DNA from 3 places in the Xanthobacter sp. DMC12 genome. Region 2 is predicted to be linked to each of the others. Evidence: predicted binding sites of a transcription regulator. Region 2 holds the regulator's gene; each other region holds the start of a gene.
The links. The regulator HrcA, encoded in region 2, represses chaperone genes, less so after heat shock. The targets are predictions, from matches to a motif close to GTTAGCACTCNCNNNNNGNGAGTGCTAAC.
Positions count from the first base shown of each region.

Region 1: groES (co-chaperone GroES) is a predicted target of HrcA. The motif match lies at 1,518-1,546, and genes of this name have one in related genera.
Region 3: groES (co-chaperone GroES) is a predicted target of HrcA. The motif match lies at 3,844-3,872, and genes of this name have one in related genera.

Region 1 covers NZ_JBQUYZ010000001.1:288,669-293,578, reverse strand. The annotation lists gene queA (tRNA preQ1(34) S-adenosylmethionine ribosyltransferase-isomerase QueA) at 1-146, opposite strand, end outside; gene ACT535_RS01215 (exopolysaccharide biosynthesis protein) at 178-780, opposite strand; gene ACT535_RS01210 (usg protein) at 998-1,276, opposite strand; gene groES (co-chaperone GroES) at 1,674-1,988, shown strand; gene groL (chaperonin GroEL) at 2,097-3,728, shown strand; gene exbB (tonB-system energizer ExbB) at 4,183-4,910, shown strand, end outside.
Region 2 covers NZ_JBQUYZ010000005.1:127,825-132,734, reverse strand. The annotation lists gene epmA (EF-P lysine aminoacylase EpmA) at 1-981, opposite strand, end outside; gene efp (elongation factor P) at 1,173-1,742, shown strand; gene ACT535_RS18420 (response regulator) at 1,869-2,315, shown strand; gene grpE (nucleotide exchange factor GrpE) at 2,333-2,980, opposite strand; gene hrcA (heat-inducible transcriptional repressor HrcA) at 3,100-4,200, opposite strand; gene rph (ribonuclease PH) at 4,358-4,910, shown strand, end outside.
Region 3 covers NZ_JBQUYZ010000002.1:488,589-493,498, forward strand. The annotation lists gene ACT535_RS10430 (protein adenylyltransferase SelO) at 1-1,329, shown strand, start outside; gene groL (chaperonin GroEL) at 1,818-3,464, opposite strand; gene groES (co-chaperone GroES) at 3,509-3,799, opposite strand; gene ACT535_RS10445 (hypothetical protein) at 4,104-4,643, shown strand; gene glsA (glutaminase A) at 4,716-4,910, opposite strand, start outside.

The DNA of each region.
Region 1 (4,910 bases), on a different contig from region 2:
TCCGGCAGGTCGCGCACGCTGCGGTCGTCCAGCTCTGGCGCTGCGCCCGGGCGGACGACGAGCATGCGCGCCGTGTCGCGCGGCTCGGCGGGGCGCAGGGCGATGCGGTCCTCCGGAAGGTGGAAGTCGAAGGCGTCAACGCGCATGGGGAAAGGCAGACATGGAGAGGGCAACGGCTCAGAAGATGGCGATGGCGCCCTGGTAGATGGCCCAACTCATCAGCGCTGTCACCATCAGGCCCAGGATCGTCGCGCCGAAGCCAGCGAGGATGACGAGGCCGTCCCGCTCCACGAGGCCGAGGCCGAAGATGCACACGGCAAATCCCGGCGGAAGATTGCCGAGGAAGGGGATGGGCAGGATCAGGATGAAGCCCAGTACCACCACCGTCGCGCCCACAACCCGCCGCGCCGTAGGGCCGGCGAACTCTTCCAGGCGCGGCCGCGAGATGCGCTCGAACCGCTCGATCCAGGGACGTGAGCGGGTGACGATCGACTCCAGCATCGCGCGGGAGAAGGTGCGGCGGGCGATCCGTTCCGGCAGCCATAGTTCCTGCCGCCCCAGCATCATCTGCAGGCCGATGAGGCCCAGGATGATGCCGCACACCACCGGGATGCCGGGCGGCATAGGGATGCAGTTGGGAATGCCGAAAATGAGGAAGAGGATGCCGAAGGCGCGGTTTCGCAAGGCATTGACGAGATCGCCGATGGCGACCTGATCCTGTTCCTGCGACGCGAGCACTGCGGCCAGGAGCTCGGAGGTTCGTGGGGTGCGATGGTCCAAGGCGCCCTCATGACGTGGACGCTTCAGCTACAACCCGAAAACGGCGGTGGCAGGGCACGGCCGCGCAAATCTGACGCTACGACAGATACGCACTGGCAAATTGAGCGGACATGCACGCCCCACCCCCGCGGGGACGTGCATGTCCTCACCGCCCGTCGAAAATCATAAAGCCCGTTGACCGATACGGAAACCCCCGGACGTGGGAGAATGGTCCAGATCAGTTCAAAAGGAACATTCCGTCCACGGACCGCAGTTCTGCGGGCTTGATGAGGCCGGAATGGGCGACCCGCACCGAATGCAGCCGCCCCTCGATCTCGCGCTGCCAGAATTCCAGGAACTTGTTCAGCTCCGGAAAGCGCGGGCAAAGGTCGTACTCCTGCCAGAGAAAGGTCTGGAGCAGGCCGGGGTGGTCGGGCATGCGATATAGGATCTCGGCCGTGGCGAGGCCGTAGCCTTCCATCTGCAGGACGAAGTCAAGCGACACCTTGGAAACCATGGGTCACACCTCCAATCCGCGGCCCCGCTGCCATCAGGAAGGGGGAAGACGGGACCGGACACTTCATTGTCGGCTACACACTTTGCCAACGCCAAGGCTAAAGATTGGTTTCCGTCTGCAAAAACAATGCTCTAGCAGCCTTCGCACAGGACTGCTGACAGCCGCTGCCCGGGCGGCGGGCGCGGCAGCGCAGCGACCCTTCAAGGCGGCGCTTTCGCTGCAAGCTGGCAGAATAACGGCCGCTAGCACTCCGTTCCCCTGAGTGCTAAATTTTTTGAGCCGACCCCTTGCGGCCCGAAATGGGCGCCCTTAGATCGCGGTCGGGCCGGGTGGAGGGGTTCCCGGCGCCTTCAAAACAGGCAACCCCGATGGACAACATCGAACCGGAGGTTTCCCTATGGGTTTCCGTCCCCTGCACGACCGCGTGGTCGTCAAGCGCATCGAGGCCGAGCAGAAGTCGGCCGGCGGCATCATCATCCCCGACACCGCCAAGGAGAAGCCGCAGCAGGGCGAAGTCGTCGCGGTCGGCCCCGGCGCCCGCAACGAGAAGGGCGAACTGGTGGCGCTCGACGTCAAGGCCGGCGACATCGTGCTGTTCGGCAAGTGGTCCGGCACCGAAGTGAAGATCGACGGCCAGGATCTCCTCATCATGAAGGAGAGCGACATCCTCGGCGTCATCGAGAACGCGGCCGGCGCCAAGAAGGCGGCCTGATCTCAGGCGGCCTGAATTTCGGTCGCAGGACCGTGGCTGCCCGAGGCGCCCGGTCCCGCGGCGTTCGCCAATCCCATTTAATCGTCCCAATCTGAAGGAGCACGCCCCATGGCTGCCAAGGACGTGAAATTCTCCGTAGACGCGCGCGACAAGGTTCTGCGCGGCGTCGACATCCTCGCCAACGCCGTGAAGGTCACCCTGGGTCCCAAGGGCCGCAACGTGGTGATCGAGAAGAGCTTCGGCGCCCCCCGTATCACCAAGGATGGTGTGTCGGTGGCCAAGGAGATCGAGCTCGAGGACAAGTTCGAGAACCTCGGCGCCCAGCTCGTGCGTGAGGTCGCCTCCAAGACCAACGACCTCGCCGGCGACGGCACCACCACCGCCACCGTGCTTGCCCAGGCCATCGTGAAGGAAGGCGCCAAGGCGGTTGCCGCCGGCATGAACCCGATGGACCTGAAGCGCGGCATCGACGTCGCCGTGGACGCCATCGTGAAGGACCTCGCCGCCAACTCGCGCAAGGTCACCTCCAACGACGAGATCGCCCAGGTCGGCACCATCTCCGCCAACGGCGACGCCGAGGTCGGCAAGTTCCTCGCCGAGGCGATGAAGAAGGTCGGCAACGAGGGTGTCATCACCGTCGAGGAAGCCAAGACCGCCGAGACCGAGCTGGATGTCGTGGAAGGCATGCAGTTCGACCGCGGCTATCTCTCTCCCTACTTCATCACCAATGCGGAGAAGATGCGCGTTGAGTTCGAGGAGCCCTACATCCTCATCAACGAGAAGAAGCTCGCCGGCCTGCAGGAACTGCTGCCCGTGCTCGAGGCGGTGGTGCAGTCGGCCCGTCCGCTGCTGATCATCGCCGAGGACGTGGAAGGTGAGGCCCTCGCCACCCTCGTGGTGAACAAGCTGCGCGGCGGCCTGAAGGTGGCTGCGGTGAAGGCCCCCGGCTTCGGCGATCGCCGCAAGGCCATGCTGCAGGACATCGCGATCCTGACCGGCGGCACCGTGATCTCCGAGGAAGTCGGCATCAAGCTCGACAGCGTGAACCTCTCCATGCTCGGCCGCGCCAAGAAGGTGGTGATCGAGAAGGAGAACACCACGATCGTCGACGGCGCTGGCGAGAAGGCCGACATCGAGGCGCGCATCGCCCAGATCCGCGCGCAGATCGAGACCACCACCTCCGACTACGACCGCGAGAAGGCCCAGGAGCGCCTCGCCAAGCTCGCCGGCGGCGTCGCCGTGGTGCGCGTGGGCGGCTCGACCGAGGTCGAGGTGAAGGAGAAGAAGGATCGCGTTGACGACGCCCTGCACGCCACCCGCGCTGCGGTGGAAGAAGGCATCGTCCCCGGCGGCGGCGTCGCCCTGCTGCGCTCCATCAAGGTGCTCGACGGCCTGAAGGTCGACAACGCCGACCAGAAGACCGGCATCGAGATCGTCCGCCGCGCCATCCAGGCCCCGGCGCGCCAGATCGTGCAGAACGCCGGCGACGACGGCTCCGTCGTGGTGGGCAAGATCCTCGAGTCCAACGACTACACCTTCGGCTACAACGCCCAGACCGGCGAATATGTGGACATGGTGAAGTCGGGCATCATCGACCCCACCAAGGTGGTGCGCACCGCCCTGCAGGACGCGGCCTCCGTGTCCGGCCTGCTCATCACCACCGAGGCCCTCATCGCCGAGCTGCCCAAGAAGGCCGGCCCGGCCGCCCCGGCCATGCCGGGCGGCGGCATGGACTTCTGAGGTAAAGCAAGCCTCTGACGCCGCCCGGCTTCTTTGAGAAGGTCGCAAACCGGCAAGCCAGTTTGCTCGGGCGGCGGCATGGACTTCTGAGGTAAAGCAAGCCTCTGACGCCGCCCGGCTTCTTTGAGAAGGTCGCAAACCGGCAAGCCGGTTTGCTCGGGCGGCGGCATGGACTTCTGAGGTAAAGCAAGCCTCTGACGCCGCTCGAAACGTTGGGCAGCCAATGAACGGAACGGCCGGGCGAAAGCCCGGCCGTTTTGCTATTGCGGGCCGCCGCACGGGTGGGTGAGCTTCCCCAGCGCCAGATTGAAATCGCTCTATATCACAGGGCTTTGCCGATAATCTGGCCGGGCATGGGTTAGCGTCGGCGGCGAATGGGGGTATAAAGGCGCGAGCCAGCTATTCCCGGCGGAGGGATCGCCAGCCTGTCCGTTTTGATCATTGGTGATGCGCGATGCCTGTTCGCCTGATTTCGCGCACGTCTGCCGGGCGTGCTGATTTTCGTCTTTCCTCGCTGGCGCCAAAGAGCGTGGCTGTGCTTTCGCTGGGCCTGTTTCTGGCCGTGACCTCCGCGCCCGTCGCCGTTTGGGCGCAGCCGGCCGCTCCCGCCGAGACTCACCAGCACGCGACGCCCGTTGCGCCGCAACCTTCTGCGGCTGTACCTGCTCCTGCTCCTGCTCCTGCCCCCGCCGCCGAGGCCGCGCCTGCCCCGGCGTCTGCCACCCCGGTCGAGCCTGCGCCCGCTGCGCCCGCACCGGAGAGCATGGCCGACGCGCGCCTGCCCCATGATTTGTCCCCCTGGGGCATGTTCATGGCCGCCGACATGGTGGTGAAGGCGGTGATGCTGGGCCTCGCCTTCGCCTCGATCCTCACCTGGAGCGTGTGGTTCGCCAAATCCCTGGAGCTGCTGTACGCCCGCCGCGCCGTCGCCCGCACGCTGAAGGCGCTGCGCGGCTCGGTCACCCTGTCGGACGCGGCGGCCGAGATGCCAAAGGCCAACACCCCGGCCACTGCTACCGTGCGGGCCGCGCTCGCCGAGTGGCACGCCTCCGCCGGCCTGCCGGTGGACGGCATCAAGGAGCGCGTCGCCGTCGCCCTGTCGCGCATCGAGGCCAAGGCCGGCCGGCGGATGACTGCGGGCACCGGCATTCTCGCCACCATCGGTGCCACGGCGCCGTTCGT
Region 2 (4,910 bases):
GCTGGCCGGCGGCATGAGGGCCAGCGCGGCAAGAAAGTCGTCGTCGAGCGGATAGCGCTCGCCATAGAGCCGCTCTTTCTCGTCCATGTCCTTCTCGAAGCGCCGGCGCTGCTCCCGGGCGTCGGTCAGCTCGCCGAAGGCGTTGGCAAGCTCCAGCCCGCAGCAATACAGCTCGAACCGTTCGGCGAGGCGCGGGTCGTCCGGCTTGGGCAGGGCGAGAGCCGCCTCGCTCACGGGATAGTCGGTCAGGATGGTGGGGCGGCCGACCCCGAGATGCGGCTCGATCTTCTCCACCAGCACGCGCGAGAACATGTCGGCCCAGGTGTCGTCGGGCGCGGTGCGGATGCCGGCCTCAGCCGCCGCACGGGCGAAGCGGGCAGCATCCGGTGTTTCACCGGCGGCCGGCAGAAGGGCTTCGAGATCGATCCCCGCATGGCGGTTAAAGGCCGCCACGAGCGTCAGGCGCTCCGGCGCGGCGAAGGGGTCGCACGGCTTGTCGCGATAGAAGAAGGACGTCACCCCGCCAGCCGCGGCGGCGCGGACCAGGAGCCGGGCGCAATCTTCCATCATCGCGGTATAGGGCGCGCCAGCGCGATACCACTCCAGCATAGTGAATTCCGGATGGTGGGCCATGCCGCGCTCGCGATTGCGGAACACGCGGGCGAACTCGAATATCCTGGGCTCTCCGGCCGCCAGCAGTTTCTTGGCTGCGAACTCGGGAGAGGTGCGCAGATAGAGGCGTCGCGTCGCGCCGTCCGGGCCGATGAGGTCCGTGCCGAAGGCGTGCAGATGGGTCTCGTTGCCGGGAGAGACCTGCAGCGCCGGTGTCTCCACCTCTATGAAGCCGTCCTCTGCGAAGGCGGCACGCAGGGCGGCGGCAATTCGACTGCGGGCGAGCAGGAAGGGGCGGCGATCGGCGTGGACATCCGGCTGCCACCATGCGGAGGAGGGGGGTACGGGCGGGGAACTCGATACCGCCATGATATGGATTCCTCCTTGCGGCCGGTCGGAGCGGCCGGCCACTGCCGCTGCGCGGTTTCGGAAAGACGGGTGCAAGACTGGCGTTGCGCGCCATTATCGCTATGGTGCGCGCCGAACCAGCCAGACGGTGCCGCCGTCCCCCGGTTTTCAATCGGCGCGGCCGCCGCGCATCAGGTCAAGGAAGAGACGACGTGGTCAAGGTTATCGCCAGCACCCTGCGCAAGGGCAACGTGGTCGACATCGACGACAAGCTGTACGTGGTGCTCACCGCCGAGAACATCCACCCCGGCAAGGGCACGCCGGTGACGCAGCTCGACATGCGCCGCATCTCCGACGGCGTGAAGATCTCCGAGCGCTATCGCACCACCGAGCAGGTGGAGCGCGCCTTCGTGGAAGATCGCCCGCACACCTTCCTTTACGAGGATTCCGACGGCTACACCTTCATGAACCCGGAAACCTACGATCAGGTGACCGTGCCGAAGGATGTGATGGGCGACCAGTCGGTCTATCTGCAGGAAGGCATGGAATGCATGCTCTCCACCCATAATGGCGTGCCGATCGCTATCGAGCTTCCGGCCCGCGTGGTGCTGGAGATCGTGGACACCGAGCCGACCGTGAAGGGCCAGACGGCCTCCTCCTCTTACAAGCCCGCCAAGCTCTCCAACGGCGTGCGCACCATGGTGCCGCCGCACATCTCGGCCGGTACCCGCGTCGTCATCATGACCGCCGACGCCTCCTACGTGGAACGCGCGAAGGACTGATCGGGGGGCTTCGCGACGAACCGGAAGGGCGGATTCGACCTTCCGGCGTTCGTTCAACGCCTTGCTGCGGCGCGTGGAACTTTTCCCGCGGCCACTGGTTGAACCCGGACATGCCCCTGAGTGGACATGCAGTCAGCCAAGGCGTTGAAGATGATCTTGTCGGGAAGGCGGGTGCTCGTCGTTGAGGATGAGTACCTCGTGGCACTGGGGCTCGACGACAATCTGAGGTCGCTGGGCTACACCGTGGTCGGGCCGGTCGCGAGCCTCGCCGCCGCGGTCGCGGCCGCGACCTCCGAGCGCATCGACGCTGCCATCCTCGACGTGAATCTGGCCGGCGAGCCGGTCTATCCGGCCGCAGCGGTCCTCGCGGAACGTGGCATTCCCTTCATTTTCTGCTCGGGCTACACGGGCAGCGTGCGCATGCCGGCAGAATTCGCCGATGCGCCGCGCGTGGCCAAGCCCTACACCAGCCGTGTCATCGCCGATGCCCTCGCCGACCTGATCGGAGCGAGCGGTGGTCCGGGCGGCGGAGAGCCCGGGAGGCGGCACGTGTCCGCCTCCAACGACATGTAACTTTCAGAAATCGAGCCTCATGCCGCGCCTGCGGCCTTGCTGGGCTCGGCTTTCGGGCCGCCGCGGGCGACACCGACCATCGCCGGGCGCAGAACGCGTTCGCCGATGACGTAGCCCGCTTGGACGACCTGCACCACGGTGCCGGTGGGGACGCTCGGGTCCGGCACCTCGAACATGGCCTGGTGCAGATTGGGGTCGAACTTCTCGCCCTTCGGCTCGATCTTGCGGATGCCGTGCTTTTCCAGTGCCTTCACGAGGCCGCGCTCGGTCAGCTCCAGTCCGTCCAGCAGCGCCTTGAACCCGCCTTCGGCGGTCGCCTTGGCCTCTGCCTCCACCGAACCCAGGGCACGGGCCAGATCGTCCGCCACGTTCAGGACGTCGCGGGCGAATGAGGCGATGCCGTAGGTCTTGGCGTCCTGGATTTCCTTCTCGGCGCGGCGGCGCACATTCTCCGCCTCCGCGAACGCGCGCAGGAACTTGTCCTTGAGGCTGGCGATTTCCGCTTCCAGGCGCGCCTTGTCGCCCGCGGGGTCGCCGAGGGCGGCATCCGCCATGGCACTCGCTTCCGCCTCGGCGGTTGCCTCGTTCACCTGTGGAGTACCCCGCGCGGCGCCGTTTTCGCTTGCGTCGCCGCCGGTCTCGGGCGTGCGCTTCTGCTCGCTCATCCGGTCACTTCCCCTGCCTTGAGATTCGCCCGAGGTCACATGCCGCCGGGCAAAGGCCAATCGTCCCGGCGCATATCGGGGCGATGGGGCGAAAAATCAAGTCGGGGTGATGCCTCCCCTCACGCCGCGTCCGCCCCCGGCGCGCCCAGCACCCGGCTGACGAGGCGGGCGGTAAAGTCCACCATGGGCACGATGCGCCCGTAATTGAGCCGCGTCGGGCCGATGACACCGAGCACTCCCAGCACGCGCCCCTGCCCGTCGCGGTAGGGCGCGACGATGGTGGAGGAGCCGGAAAGCGAGAACAGCCGGTTTTCCGAGCCGATGAAGATGCGCAGCGCCTGCGCCTCCTCCGCTCGGCCGAGCAGCTCGGAGACCTCGCGCTTGGTCTCGAGGTCGTCGAACAGCAGGCGGATGCGCTCCAGATCTTCCAGCGCGCGCAGGTCTTCCAGGAGCTTCGCCTGCCCCCGCACGATGAGGGTGCGTCCACCCGGCTCGTCGCCCGACCAGGAGGCGAGCCCGGCCTCCACCACGCGGGCGGTCAGGGTGTCAAGGTCGCGGTTCAGCTCGGCGAGGAGGCTGTCCATCTCCTGCCGGGCATCGGAGAGGGTGCGGCCGCGGATGCGTGCGTTGAGAAAATTGGTCGCCTCGGTGAGGGCGGAGACGGGCAGGCCGGCCGGCAGGGTCAGCGCCCGGTTTTCCACCTGCCCGTCCTCGGATACGAGGATGACGAGGGCGCGGCCCGGCTCCAGCGGCACGAACTCCACATGCTTCAGGCGGGGGTCGGTCTTGGTGGCGGTGACGACGCCGGCGCCGCGGGCAAGTCCCGAGAGCAAAGCGGACGCCTCCTGCAGCACGCCTTCCACCGTGGTGGTGCGGGCGGCGGCGAGCACCTGCGTCTCGATATTGGCGCGATCGCGCTCGTTGACGTCGCCCACCTCCATCAGCGCATCCACGAAGAAGCGCAGGCCGCGCTCGGTGGGTAGGCGCCCGGCGCTGGTGTGGGGGGCGTAGATGAGCCCGGCCGCTTCCAGGTCCGCCATCACGTTGCGCACAGAGGCGGGGGAGAGCGTCATGGGGATGAGGCGGGCGATGTTGCGCGAGCCCACCGGTTCGCCGGTGGCGAGGTAACTCTCCACGATCTGCCGGAAAATCTCGCGCGAACGCTGGTCGATCTGCGCGAGGCCGCCGGTCGAGAGGGGCAGGAACGGATCGAGCGCCACGGGTTCAGCCTTCGGACATAAGGATTTCGCTGGCTCTAATGTGTCCCTCGCCGGGGCCGGGTTCAAGCGCTCCGCGGGCTCTGTCGCGTCCCTTGCTTTCCTCCCGGCGCGCGGCGCTCTAAAAGGAGCGCCCATGACGCACAAAGAGGTATCCATCATGCGCCCCAGCAAGCGCGCCCCCGACGAGATGCGCGCGGTGTCCTTTGAACGGGGCGTGATGCGCCACGCGGAAGGCTCCTGCCTCGTGAAGTTCGGCGACACCCACGTCCTCGTCTCCGCGACGCTGGAAGAGCGCCTGCCGCCGTGGCTGAAGGGCCAGGGACGCGGCTGGGTGACGGCGGAATATTCCATGCTGCCCCGCGCCACCCATGACCGCACCCGGCGCGAATCCACCACCGGCAAGCAGTCCGGCCGCACCCAGGAAATCCAGCGCCTGATCGGGCGTTCGCTGCGCTCCGTCACCGATCTCGTGGCGATGGGCGAGAAGCAGATCACCATCGATTGCGACGTGCTCCAGGCCGACGGGGGCACCCGCACCGCCTCCATCACCGGCGCCTGGATCGCGCTTTACGACTGCCTGAGCTGGATGAAGTCCCGCTCCATGATCAAGGAGATGCCGCTCAAGCAGCATCTGGCGGCGGTCTCCTGCGGCATCTATGAGGGCACGCCCGTGCTCGACCTCGACTATGCCGAGGATTCGGTCGCCGAGA
Region 3 (4,910 bases), on a different contig from region 2:
GAGGGCGTCGCCGTGTTCGCCGGTCTCGCCGTGCCGGAAGGGGCGGAGCCCATCGCGCTCGCTTATGCCGGGCACCAGTTCGGCCATTTCTCGCCCCAGCTGGGCGATGGCCGCGCCATCCTCCTCGGCGAGGTGGTGGGGCGCGACGGCCTGCGCCGTGATATCCAGCTGAAGGGCTCCGGCCCCACCCCCTTCTCCCGCCGCGGCGACGGGCGCGCCGCGCTGGGGCCGGTGCTGCGGGAATATATCGTCAGCGAGGCCATGGCGGCGCTCGGCATCCCCACCACGCGGGCGCTGGCGGCCGTGACCACGGGCGAAGCCGTGGTGCGCGATCGCGCGCTGCCGGGCGGCGTGCTGGCGCGGGTGGCGGCGAGCCACATCCGCATCGGCACTTTCCAGTTCTTCGCCGCGCGCAAGAGCTTCGATGCCGTGAAGCAGCTCGCCGACTACACCATCGCCCGCCACTATCCCGATCTCGTGGGGGTCGAGAACCCCTATCTCGCTCTGCTCGATGGCGTCATCGGCCGGCAGGCGGCGCTGGTGGCGCGCTGGCTGTGCGTGGGCTTCATCCACGGGGTGATGAACACGGACAACATGTCCGTCTCGGGCGAGACCATCGATTACGGCCCCTGCGCCTTCATGGACGCCTACGACCCCAACACGGTCTTCTCCTCCATCGACGAGATGGGGCGCTATGCCTATGGCAACCAGCCGGACATCGCCCACTGGAACCTCGCCCGCTTCGCCGAATGCCTCATCCCCATCATGACGCCTTCTTTGGGCGAGGACCGGGAAGCCGCCATCGCCGCCGCCAACGCGGCGCTCGGCACCTTCCCGAAGCGCTTCTATGCGGCCTACCACGCCGGGCTTGCCGCCAAGATCGGCCTGCCGGAGGCGAGCGAAGCGGATGTCGCCCTCGCCCACGACCTCCTCAACGTGATGATCGGCTCCAAGGCCGACTTCACCCTCACCTTCCGCCGCCTCGGCGCGCTGGCGGAGGATGCGGACGCGGGCGGGCCGGTGCGCGACCTGTTCCTCGACCGGCCGGCCTTCGATACCTGGGCCGAACGCTGGCGCGCGCGCCTCGCCGAGACCGGCCGATCCGGTGCCGAGATCCGGGCCGGGATGGATGCGGTGAACCCGCTCTTCATCCCCCGCAACCATCTGGTGGAAGAGGTCATCGCCGCCGCCATCGAACGCGGCGACCTCGGCCCGTTCGAGCGGCTGAATACGGTGCTGGCGCATCCCTATGAGGAGCAGCCGGACTTCGCAGCGTATGCTGGGCTGCCGCCGTCCATGGAGGGGTATCGGACGTTCTGCGGGACGTGAGCATTAGGCACTCCCTCTCCCGCGACGGGAGAGGGGCGCATTGCCGCTACGCGAGAACTCGTGCGCTGGACCCCGGATCGGCGCTCCGGCTGTGCCGTCGCTTGTCCGGGGCACAGAACCAATATCGCCGTCGTCCTCCGACTTGATCGGAGGACCCATGGTGACGTTTGTTCTGCGCTTCGGCTGCGCGCTCAGGCGAAGGGATGGGCCCTCCGGTCACGCCGGAGGGCGACGGCGGTTTGGGCCGGCCTCGCGTCCCGGACGCATGCAGCGCCAGCGGAATGCGAGCCGGGACCCAGCGCAAGGGGCCGCCGCAGGCGCTTCTTTACCCCGACCCTCTCAGGCATTGCCCCCGCTGCGCGGGAGTTTCGCGCTGGACCCCGGATCGGCGCTCCACCTGCGGTGTCGCTTGTCCCGGGAACGGGGACAAAAGAAAAGGGCGCAGCCTTTCGGCCGCGCCCTCTTTTTTTCCCGGATGGGAGGATGGATCAGAAATCCATGCCGCCCATGCCGCCCATGCCGCCGCCCGGCATCGCGGGCATGCCGGAGTCCTTCTTCGGCAGCTCGGCGACGAGCGCTTCGGTGGTGACGATCAGGGCCGCGATGGAGGCGGCGTCCTGGAGGGCGGTGCGCACGACCTTGGCCGGATCGACGATGCCGGCGGCGATCATGTCCACATACTCTTCCGTCTGGGCGTTGAAGCCGAAGGACGGATCGTTGGACTCCTGCACCTTGCCCACCACGATGGAGCCTTCCACGCCGGAATTCTCGGCGATCTGGCGGATGGGGGCCTCAAGGGCGCGCAGGACGATCTTGATGCCGGCCTTGATGTCGGCGTTGTCGGAGGTGACCTTCTCCACCGCCGCCTTGGCGCGGAGCAGGGCGACGCCGCCGCCGGGGACGATGCCCTCTTCCACCGCAGCGCGGGTGGCGTTGAGCGCGTCGTCAACGCGGTCCTTCTTCTCCTTCACCTCGACCTCGGTCGAGCCGCCGACGCGGATCACCGCGACGCCGCCCGCGAGCTTGGCCAGACGCTCCTGGAGCTTCTCGCGGTCGTAGTCCGAGGTGGTCTCCTCGATCTGCGCCTTGATCTGGTTCACGCGGGCCTCGATGTCGGCCTTCTCGCCGACGCCGTCCACGATGGTGGTCTTTTCCTTCTCGAGGATGACCTTCTTGGCGCGGCCGAGCTGGGCGAGGGTGACGTTCTCGAGCTTGATGCCGAGGTCCTCGGAGATCACGGTGCCGCCGGTGAGGATGGCGATATCCTCAAGCATCGCCTTGCGGCGATCGCCGAAGCCGGGAGCCTTCACCGCCGCGACCTTCAGGCCGCCGCGCAGCTTGTTGACCACGAGGGTGGCGAGGGCCTCGCCTTCCACGTCCTCGGCGATGATGACGAGGGGACGGCCGGTCTGCACCACGGCCTCGAGGACCGGCAGGATCGGCTGGAGGCCGGAGAGCTTCTTGTCGAAGATCAGCAGGAAGGGCTCTTCCAGGTCGGCGATCATCTTCTCCGCATTCGTGATGAAATAGGGAGAGAGATAGCCACGGTCGAACTGCATGCCCTCGACCACTTCGAGCTCGGTCTCGGCGGTCTTGGCTTCCTCGACGGTGATGACGCCTTCGTTGCCCACGCGCTGCATGGCGCCGGCGATCATCTCGCCGATGGAGGCATCGCCGTTGGCGGAGATGGTGCCGACCTGCGCGACTTCGGCGGACGACGACACCTTCTTGGCGCGGCCCTTGATGTCGGCGATGGCGGCGGCGACGGCGAGGTCGATGCCGCGCTTCAGGTCCATCGGGTTCATGCCGGCGGCGACGGACTTGGCGCCTTCCTTCACGATGGCCTGGGCCAGCACGGTGGCGGTGGTGGTGCCGTCGCCGGCGAGGTCGTTGGTCTTGGAGGCCACCTCACGCACGAGCTGGGCGCCGAGGTTCTCGAACTTGTCCTCGAGCTCGATCTCCTTGGCCACCGACACACCGTCCTTGGTGATGCGGGGGGCGCCGAAGCTCTTCTCGATCACCACGTTGCGGCCCTTGGGACCGAGGGTGACCTTCACGGCGTTGGCGAGGATGTCGACGCCGCGCAGCAGCTTCTCGCGCGCGTCGGAGGAGAACTTTACTTCTTTGGCAGCCATCACGGCCTCCTTATGATTCTGTTTCGCTCAGAAGACGCGCAAGATCACTTGGCGATGACGCCGAGGATGTCGCTTTCCTTCATGATGAGCAGGTCCTGGCCGTCGATCTTGACCTCGGTGCCGGACCACTTGCCGAACAGCACGCGGTCGCCGGCCTTCACGTCGAGGGGGACGAGCTTGCCGCTCTCGTCACGGGCGCCGGCGCCCACCGCGATCACCTCGCCCTCCTGGGGCTTTTCCTTGGCGGTGTCGGGGATGATGATGCCGCCGGCGGTCTTCTGCTCGGCTTCGATGCGCTTGACGACCACGCGGTCGTGCAGAGGACGGAAGGACATGGGTCGTTACCTCTTTCGGGGGAGCGCGAGCCTTGGCCCGCCGTTCTGGCACTCCCGGATGAAGAGTGCCAAGCTCGCCGCGGAGATAAGGGCGCGTCCGCCGGACGTCAAGGCGCGCTGCAGCAATCGAGGAGCTAGCAAAGCGGTAACGAGCCGTGGGATAAGCTCGTGCGGAGCTGGGGCTTGACCGGCGGACGGGGCCGACGTGGACGGCATCGACGCCGACGGCGCAAGCCTTTATGGTCAGGCGACTGCCTGGGTGGTCGCTTTCTTGTTCCAGGCGGCGGGAGGCCTCGGAAAGCACATGACGAAGATGGTTGCGGGATCCAAGTCTGCTTTCGGGCGGTCTGCTTTCGGGCGGTTTGCTTTCGGAAGGCCGCGCGCCGCGCTGGCCGGTGCCGCCCTCACGGTGCTGGCCCTCGGCCTCGCCGGCTGCGAGACGACCCCCTCCGCGCCGCCGCCGGCCGCGCGCCCGGTCTATACCAGCCCGATCCCGCCCGACCGCCTCGTCGGCCGCTGGGGCCTCGCCGCCTATCACCGGCCGGACGACGCCACCCGCACCGAGGCGCAGGCCAAGGCCTCCTGCGGCAACAATCCCTATGTCATTACCGCCGGCACCAATGGCGGCGTAATGATGTATCTCGCCGACGACAACAAGCTGACCGAGCTGGTCTCCAAGCAGGTGGGCAACGGCCCGGTCTATATCGGCCCGCCCGACGACCCGGCCGGCGGCGAGCGCGACCGTCAGGTGGTGCGCTTCGACGGCAATATCCTGGTGCTGCGCTTCGTCGATCCGGAAGTGGCCAAGCGCTACGGCACCATGGTCTACGTGCGCTGCTCGTGACGGGGAGGGGCTTCGCGCCCCTCACGTGGGCTGAGGGTCACCGCCCGAAGGCGGCAAAAACCCCCCAGAAGCTCACCGCCCGAAGGCGGTGAGCATGGCGGACCCCCGGTTGGTGGGGTCGAACACGTGCAGGCCCAGTTCCTCGGCCAGTTCCCGGAAGGCGGCGATGCCGCGCACCGAATTGCCGCGCGCATCGAGGCGCGGTGAATAGGTGGCGATGCCGAGCTGGCGGTTGACCACGCCCAGGATGCCGCCGCCCACCCCGCT